One region of the Microbacterium sp. STRO-2N genome, then DNA from elsewhere that is predicted to be linked to it. Evidence: predicted binding sites of a transcription regulator. Region 1 holds the regulator's gene; each other region holds the start of a gene.
The links. Region 1 encodes HrcA, which represses chaperone genes, less so after heat shock. Its sites were predicted from a motif close to TTNGCACTCGNNNNNNNCGAGTGCNAA; they were not measured.
Positions count from the first base shown of each region.

Region 2: the regulator HrcA is predicted to act here: its motif matches at 1,238-1,264, upstream of groL (chaperonin GroEL).
Region 3: the regulator HrcA is predicted to act here: its motif matches at 1,271-1,297, upstream of AC3ANN_RS02645 (Hsp20/alpha crystallin family protein).
Region 4: the regulator HrcA is predicted to act here: its motif matches at 1,241-1,267, upstream of groES (co-chaperone GroES).

Region 1 covers NZ_CM173223.1:1,906,126-1,908,324, forward strand. Annotated here, with positions in the region: gene dnaJ (molecular chaperone DnaJ) at 1-359, opposite strand, end outside; gene hrcA (heat-inducible transcriptional repressor HrcA) at 411-1,451, opposite strand; gene hemW (radical SAM family heme chaperone HemW) at 1,550-2,199, opposite strand, start outside.
Region 2 covers NZ_CM173223.1:1,141,328-1,143,526, forward strand. Annotated here, with positions in the region: gene AC3ANN_RS05180 (DUF3263 domain-containing protein) at 1-187, shown strand, start outside; gene AC3ANN_RS05185 (LytR C-terminal domain-containing protein) at 234-803, shown strand; gene AC3ANN_RS05190 (cold-shock protein) at 936-1,136, shown strand; gene groL (chaperonin GroEL) at 1,301-2,199, shown strand, end outside.
Region 3 covers NZ_CM173223.1:632,291-634,489, reverse strand. Annotated here, with positions in the region: gene AC3ANN_RS02650 (thymidine kinase) at 116-706, shown strand; gene AC3ANN_RS02645 (Hsp20/alpha crystallin family protein) at 759-1,214, opposite strand; gene AC3ANN_RS02640 (hypothetical protein) at 1,767-2,199, shown strand, end outside.
Region 4 covers NZ_CM173223.1:2,843,400-2,845,598, reverse strand. Annotated here, with positions in the region: gene AC3ANN_RS13245 (Hsp70 family protein) at 1-1,061, opposite strand, end outside; gene groES (co-chaperone GroES) at 1,347-1,643, shown strand; gene rarD (EamA family transporter RarD) at 1,928-2,199, shown strand, end outside.

The DNA of each region.
Region 1 (2,199 bases):
ACGTCGGCGAGCTCGAGCGTGACGCGCACGAGCGCGTCCTGTCCGCGCTCGCGACGCGAGCGCGGACGCCCGCTGCGGCCGCCGGCCGCGCCGAAGAACGTCTCGAAGATGTCGTTGAAGCCGCCGAACCCGCCGGCCCCGCCGAACGGCGAGTCACCGCCGCCCATGTCGTAGCGCGCGCGCTGGTCGGGATCGCTCAGCACGTCGTACGCGTGGGTGACGAGCTTGAACCGCTCGGATGCCTCTTCGCCGGGATTGACGTCGGGGTGGAGCTCCCGCGCCAGGCGCCGGTACGCCTTCTTGATCTCGTCGGGGGTGGCGTCTCGTGAGACGCCGAGAACCTCGTAGTGGTCAGCCACTTTCGCCTTCCTGCCGCGGTCGTGCCGCGGGATCGTGTGTGCGCGAGCGCGTCAGCGGGTGCTCTCGTCCTGCTCGAGCATCTGCGTGAGATAGCGCGCGACGGCTCGCACCGCCGCGAGATTGGTCGGGTAGTCCATGCGCGTGGGTCCCATGACGCCCACGCGAGCGCGCGATCCGGTCGCGTCGTAGTCGCTCGCGACGACGGATGCCTCGGCCAGGCCGAACGGCTCGTTCTCACGTCCGATGCTCGCCGCGAGGCCGTGCTCGTCGGCGACCATCTCGCCCATCAGCCGGAGGATCGTCACCTGCTCCTCGATCGCCTCCAGCAGCGGGTAGATGCTGCCGCGGAAGTCCGCCTCGCGACGGGCGAGCGTCGCGCTCCCCGCCATGACGAGCCGGTCCTGGCGGAACTCCTCGAGCTCCTCCGCCACCGCTCGGACGATCTCGTCCGTCGCGCGCACGTGCGCAGGCGCCGGGGCCACCGCGGACGCCAGGCGATCCTCGATCCGCTGCAGCCCGTCGCGGACGGGCCTGCCGACCAGCATCGTGCCGAGCTCGGCGCGCATGCGCGCGAGGTCGGGTTCGTCGAACTCATCGCCGACGAGCGTCAGGCGCTGCGAGACGCGACCGGTGTCGGTCACGACGATGACGAGCATGCGGCCGCCGCCGAGCTGGACGAGCTCGACGTGAGTGACGTTCGCGCGTGCGAACGACGGATACTGGACGATCGCGACCTGCCCGGTGAGCTGCGTCAGCGCACGGACGGTGCGCGCGAGCACGTCGTCGAGGTCGCCCGACCCGTCGAGGAAGGACGCGATGGCCGAGCGCTGCGCCGGACTGAGCGGGCGGAGCTCGGCGAGGTGGTCGACGAACACCCGGTAGCCCTTGTCGGTGGGGACACGGCCCGACGACGTGTGCGGAGCGGCGATGAGGTCCTCGTCCTCCAGCAGCGCCATGTCGTTGCGGATCGTCGCCGCCGACACGCCGAAGGCATGCCGCTCGACGATCGCCTTGCTGCCGACGGGCTCGCGCGTGTCGACGTAGTCCTGGACGATCGCCCGCAGCACCTGGAGTCCGCGTTCGCTGACCATCCCGCCTCCTCACGCTGCTTCCGGCACCAGAGCGTCTGGCACTCGCATGACTTGAGTGCCAATTCTACCGGATCGGTCCCTGATCAGGCGGGAGCGCGTCACGGGGTGAGCGCTCGCACCACCGCGTCCGCCAGCAGCCGTCCGCGGCGCGTCAGCACGATGCGGCCGCCGCGCACGGCCGCGGGGCCGTCGACGAGACCGTCCGCGATGAGCCCGGCCACGGCCTGCCGCCCGGCGGCGGTGAGCTCCGCGATCGGGAGACCGTCACGGATGCGGGTTCGCAGCAGCACGCTCTCGAGCGCCCGGGCCGCGGCATCCGGCGTCTCCCTTGCCGCGGCGGGCGACTCCCCTGCCGCCAGCCGCTGGGCGTAGGCCGCGGGATGCTTCACGTTCCAGAACCGCACGCCGGCGATGTGGCTGTGGGCGCCCGGGCCGAAGCCCCACCAGTCCGTCCCCCTCCAGTACGCGAGGTTGTGCCGCGAGCGGTGGTCATCGCGGCGCGCCCAGTTCGACACCTCATACCAGCCGAATCCCGCCCGCGCGAGGAGGTCGTCGGCCAGCTCGTACATGTCGGCCTGCAGGTCGTCGTCGGGCGCGGCGACCTCGCCGCGCCGGATCTGCCGCGCCAGCTTCGTGCCGTCCTCGATGATGAGCGCGTACGCCGAGATGTGGTCCGGCTCGAGCGCGGTCGCGGCGTCGAGCGAGACACGCCAGTCCTCGAGCGACTCCCCCGGCGCGCCGTAGATGA
Region 2 (2,199 bases), 760 kb from region 1:
GGGAGCCAAGGAAGAGGCCATCCGCGCGGACCTCGGGATGTCGCCTGCGCGCTACTACCAGCTGCTCGGCCGTCTCATCGACACCGCCGAGGCCCAGCAGCACGACCCCATGCTCGTCAAGCGACTGCGCCGCGTGCGCGACGAGCGCCTGCGCGAACGCGCCGGCCGGGCCGCCGACGCGCGCTGATCCCGCGCTCACGGGACGCACGGGTTTCGCCCGGTAGCATCGACGAGTGCCGAGATCGACCTTTCCCCGGGATCGCTTCGACGACCTTCCCGAGACGGATCGCGTCGGTGCGCACCGCGCAGAGAACCCGCGGATGCGCGGGTGGGTCGTGCTGCTGTGGGCGGCCCTCGCAACGGTCGTCCTCATCGCGATCGGGATCTTCGGCACGCTGCTGGCCTCAGGTCGCATCGACCTCGTGCCGACTCCCACGCCGACGGCGGCGCCCGAGCCCGAGGTGACCCCTGTCGTCGACACGAGCTACCAGGTGCAGATCCTCAACGCGACGCCCGAGGAGGGTCTCGCGACGCAGACCAAGGACATCATCGTGGGCGCCGGATGGGCGCCCGACAGCGTGCTGGCGAGCGGCGCCGGGTCGCAGGACTTCCCCGAGACCACGGTGTTCTACGTCAACCCCGAGGACGAGGCGGCGGCCGCGGGGCTCGCCGGGGTGATCGGCGGGGCCGCCATCGAGCAGAGCGAGGCGTACCAGCCGGTGTCGCCCGAGGTGAAGCAGCTCACCGTCGTGATAGGCCTCGACCGGACGGCCGCGGGCCCGTCTCCGACACCGACCCCGTAGCGGAGCGCCGGTGCGTGTTTCAGACCGGTAAACAGTTGTGTGCGTGCGTGTCAACAAGTGACGAATGCAGGACGCGGCGTGCGTCGGCCTGAATAGCATGAAGCCGAGTACCGCCGGCAACAGGAGATTCGCATGACGCAGGGCACCGTGAAGTGGTTCAACGCCGAGAAGGGATTCGGCTTCATCACCGTCGCCGACGGCGGGGACGTGTTCGTCCACTACTCCAACATCGACATGACCGGGTTCCGCGTCCTCGAAGAGGGCCAGACGGTCGAGTTCACTCTCGGGACGGGGCAGAAGGGTCCGCAGGCCGAGTCCGTGCGCGTCGTCTGAGCGCACCATCATGAGACGGGATGCCGGGAGGCGTCCCGTTTCGGTGCGTTTCGGCATCCCTCCCACGGCTTGCACTCGATAGGGTCGAGTGCCAGAATGATTTAGCACTCGTGATTGTTGAGTGCTAATACCCAAAGCCAACGTTCCGGAGGGACGACACACACATGGCAAAGATCATCGCTTTCGACGAGGAGGCCCGCCGTGGTCTCGAGCGCGGCCTGAACACTCTCGCCGACGCCGTCAAGGTGACGCTCGGCCCGCGCGGTCGCAACGTCGTGCTCGAGAAGAAGTGGGGCGCCCCCACGATCACGAACGACGGCGTCTCGATCGCCAAGGAGATCGAGCTGGACGACCCGTACGAGAAGATCGGCGCGGAGCTCGTCAAGGAGGTCGCCAAGAAGACCGACGACGTCGCCGGTGACGGCACCACGACCGCGACCGTGCTCGCCCAGGCGCTCGTGCGCGAGGGCCTGCGCAACGTCGCGGCCGGCGCGGACCCGATCTCGCTCAAGAAGGGCATCGAGAAGGCCGTCGCCGCCATCACCGCCGAGCTTCTCTCCAGCGCCAAGGAGGTCGAGTCCAAGGAGCAGATCGCTGCGACCGCCTCGATCTCGGCCGCTGACCCCGAGATCGGCGCGCTGATCGCCGAGGCCATCGACAAGGTGGGCAAGGAGGGCGTCGTCACCGTCGAGGAGTCGCAGACCTTCGGCACCGAGCTCGAGCTCACCGAGGGCATGCGCTTCGACAAGGGCTACATCAACCCCTACTTCGTCACGGACCCGGAGCGCCAGGAGGCGGTCTTCGAGGACCCGTACATCCTCATCGCGAACCAGAAGATCTCGAACATCAAGGACCTTCTGCCCGTCGTCGACAAGGTGATCCAGGACGGCAAGGAGCTCGTCATCATCGCCGAGGACGTCGAGGGTGAGGCGCTGGCCACGCTGGTGCTCAACAAGATCCGCGGCATCTTCAAGTCGGTCGCCGTCAAGGCCCCCGGCTTCGGCGACCGCCGCAAGGCGCAGCTGCAGGACATCGCGATCCTCACGGGTGGCCAGGTCATCAC
Region 3 (2,199 bases), 1.3 Mb from region 1:
GATGCCTGCGCGGGCGCCCCGACCGGTCCCCGGTCGCGGCATCCGTCGTCACCAGCGGTTGTGCTGACCCGTGTTTTCGGGTCATTCGATCCTAGGGCGCCGTAGGGTGGGCGCCATGCATACGCCTACGCCGGCGCGGCTGCAGGTCGTCGCCGGACCGATGTTCGCCGGCAAGTCCGAAGAGCTCCTGCGCCGTGTGCGTCGCGCACGCATCGCCGGCCTGTCGGTCGACGTCATCAGCCATGCACTCGACGACCGAAGGGGCGCGGGGCAGGTGAGCTCGCACTCGGGGCTCAGCGTCGAGTCGCAGTCGGTGGCCGACGTCGATGAGCTGGTGTCGCACGTGCGGGATCGGGGGCTCGACCTCGTCGCGGTCGACGAGGCGCAGTTCTTCGGTGCGGGGCTCGTCCCTGCCGTGGGCGCACTCGTCGCCGGAGGGCTGAACGTCATCGTCGCAGGCCTGTGCGTCACGTTCGACGGCCGCCCGTTCGAGCCGATGCCATCGCTCATGGCCATGGCCGAGGACGTGCTCAAACTCACGGCCGTGTGCGCGGTGTGCGGAGCGGATGCCGCATTCCATCAGCGTCTCGCTGCAGGAGCCGCCGGCGACCCGAACGTCCCGACACGCGAGCAGGTCGGCGGCATCGAGTCGTACCAGGCGCGCTGCCGCCGTCATTTCACGGGCGACCGGGCGTCCGCCGCATGAACGACGGATGCCCCGTCCCCTGAGGGACGAGGCATCCGTTCGCGGTCGATCGCTACTGCTCGATCGGCTGCGGGGTCTCGCTGGACTCGTGCGCCCGGATCGTCGGAGCGCTGCTCTCTGCCGTCACCTCGATCTTGCGCGGCTTGGCCTGCTCGCTCACCGGGATCGTGACGCTGAGCACGCCGTTGTTGTAGCTCGCAGAGATGCGGTCGGTGTCGATGCCCTGGCCGAGGTTGAGCTGCCGCAGGAAGCTCGCGGCCTCGCGCTCGCGCGTGATCCACTTGACGCCTTCGCCCGTGGTGAGCGTGCGCTCAGCGCGGATCGTCAGTAGCTGGCCGTCGACGTCGATGTCGACCGAACCCGGGTCGACGCCCGGCAGGTCGGCGGTCAGCACGTAGTGGTCGCCGTCGCGGTAGAGGTCCATCGGCATGCGGCGCGGGCCGCGGCGCGTGTCGAAGAGACTAGACGCGAGGCGGTCGAGGTCACGGAACGGGTCGTACGTGGCCATGGATATCTCCTCTCTGTGTCATGGAGTTGAGCCCACTCGACTCAACTACGCTCAGATTAGCACTCTCGGTGGGCGAGTGCTAATAGGTCCGCTGTTCGCTGTGGACGAACGCATCCACCCATTCCGCGCCACGCACTCCCTCCCACCGCCGCCGCTGCTGGCTTCAGGTGGCACAACACGCGGAATCGACCCCACTACCCCGCGTGTCGCGCCACCCGAACCCATGCACCACCCCACGACCACGCAGGAACCCCACGCCACCGCTACTTCAAGTGGCGCAACACGCGGAATCGACCCCACCACCCCGCGTGTCGCGCCACCCGAACCATGCACCACCCCACGACCACGCGGGAACCCCACGCCACCGCTACTTCAAGTGGCGCAACACGCGGAATCGACCCCACCACTCCGCGTGTCGCGCCACCCGAACCCGGGACCGGGCGCGTCGAGCACCTCGGCGGCGGCTCCTCCACAAGCGACGTCTCACGTTCAGCGCTCACAGATTCGGGATGGCGCACCGCTGGCGACCTCGGCGCACGCCATCGTCGACGGATGTCTGCTCGTCCGACACCGCTGCCCGAGCGCCTCGGAAGCGCGTTCTCCGTCTCCGACGCCCGCGCCCGTGGCGTGTCATCCGGCCGGCTGCAAGCGAGCGACTTGGATGCTCCGTTCCACGGCGTGCGGCAGTCGCTGGATGATCCCGAACCCGACCAGGATCTGTCCATCGACGACATCGCGCGGCGCCGAGAGCAGCGGAAGATCCGGGCCTACGCGACTGCGATGCGTCCGCACGTGTTCCTCGCGGGACGCAGCGCCGCCGTGCATCTCGGCCTTTCCATCAACCCGGGCGCCCGTCTGGAGGTCGCTGTCTTCGCACCGGCTCGAGCGCCTCGTGCTCGAGGCATCCGCGGCATCAAGGTCTCGCCGCAGCTCGCGAACGTACACGTGCACGCCGGGATCCGCACGACTGACGCGGCCTCGACGT
Region 4 (2,199 bases), 940 kb from region 1:
CGTGCCGCGCCGAGAGCGACGACCGCCTTGGGGTCGGCATCGACGGCGATCGGGGCGTCGAATCGCTCAGACAGGAGTTGGGCGATGCGAGGGATGCGCGATGAACCGCCCGTCAGCAGGATGGCTTCGAGGCGACGACCGATGCCGGCGCTTTCGAGGGTCGACTGCAGCACGTTGAGCGTTCTGTCGATGTCGTGCTCGATCAGCTCTTCGAACTCGGCTCGCGTCAGGCGGACCGTCGTCGCGCCGCCGGGGAGGAGGACCGGGATCGCCGCCTCAGAGTCGAACGACAGCGCCTCCTTCGCCTCGATGCACTCGCGACGCAGCGCGGCCAGGGCGACTCGGGCATCGAGGGCACCGGCGAGTTCCGCGGCCGAATGGCCGGCCGCCGCGATCGTGCGTCGCAGAATGAGGTCGTCGAAGTCCGCTCCGCCGAAGTCGCCGATGCCCGCAGCAGTGCCGATCGCACCCAGCTCACCGTCGTGGTTCTTGCCGACGAGAGCGACGTCGAACGTCCCCCCGCCCAGGTCGTACACGGCGAGCACCTGCCCATCGGAGAGGGGGGAGGTCGACTCGTAGTGCCACGCCGCGGCCACCGGCTCGCTGATGAGTTCGATCGGGCAGGACAGCGCGCGCGTGAGGGCGTCGAAGACGAGGCGGCGACGGTAGTCGCCCCATGCCACGGGGACCGTCGCGATGATCGACTCGGGATGGCGGCCCTCGCGCTCGACCACCGCGTCGACGACCCATGAGACCATGCCGGCGAAGAGCTCCTCGGGCGGGTGGGAGCGGCCGCCCACGACGACGGGGACGTCGTCCCCCACACGCCGCTTGAACTCGCGAACCAGTCGCTCGGGCTGTGCCAGACCGCGTCTTTCGGCGGCCTCGCCGAAAAGCAGTTCGTCCGGACCGATGAAGACGGCGCTCGGTGCGCTCTCGGCATGGCGCCCCAGCGCGAACCGGGCAACCTCGACGTTCCCAACGGCTGTGACTCGCGCGGTCGATGCGGCGGTACGACTAGTCCCTACGTCGACGGCGAGCACATAAGTGCTCAATGCCATGTCCGAATCCCCCAAAGATCAGGACGGGTCCCTCTTCGGATTGTCTACCACTGATATGGAGCCAGCGCGAGGGGGTGCTTCTCGACGGACTCCACATTCCGCAGAGCCTGCCGCGGGGCGTCCTGATACACGATGCCGGAGTTCGTGCGAGCCTCTCGCGGGGCCGTCTTTCGCCCGGTTTGGCACTCACGTTGCGAGAGTGCCAGAGCGTTGCCTAGACTGCCATTAGCACTCTCAGTGTGCGGGTGCTAACGAGTCTTAGTCTCAAGAAAGAAGAGGTAGACCGTGTCGGTTTCCATCAAGCCGCTCGAGGACCGCATCGTCATCAAGCAGGTCGAGGCCGAGCAGACCACGTCCAGCGGTCTGGTCATCCCCGACACCGCCAAGGAGAAGCCCCAGGAGGGCGAGGTCGTGGCGGTCGGCCCTGGCCGCATCGATGACAACGGCAACCGTATCCCGCTCGACGTCGCCGTCGGCGACCGCGTGATCTACAGCAAGTACGGCGGGACCGAGGTCAAGTTCGGCGGCGACGAATTCCTCGTCCTGTCGGCTCGCGACGTCCTGGCGGTCGTCGTCCGCTGAGTCGCGCAACGCACGTACGAGAGGGCCGGATGCCGAGGCATCCGGCCCTCTCGTCGTGTCCGGGCCTGGCGGCACCGCCGGCCCCGCTCCGGTGCCGGTGTCACGAGCTGCCGCTACGGGCACGAGGTCGCGGCGCGTCGTGACACCCGAGTCCCGGGGGCGACCGCGTCGGCAGGCGTGCGCGGGCCTAGGCTGGATCGGTGACTCCCGAACCGACCTCGAACCGCGCCGAGGACGGCGTCGACGATCTCGCGGCGGCGGCGGCATCCACGGCGGGGATCGCACTGCCCGCCGCCGGCATCGAGTCGGCGCGCGAGCGCTCGCTCGGCGGGGTCTACGCCTTCTCGGCGTACCTCCTGTGGGGCTTCCTGCCCCTGTACTTCCTGCTGCTCGCACCGACCAAGCCGTTCGAGCTGGTGGCGTGGCGCATCGTGCTGTCGCTGATCTTCTGCGCGCTGCTGCTGACGGTGACCCGCTCGTGGGGCCGGCTGGCCGCCATCATGCGCCAGCGGCGCCTGCTGTGGCTGACCGCGCTCGCGGGCGTGCTCATCTACAT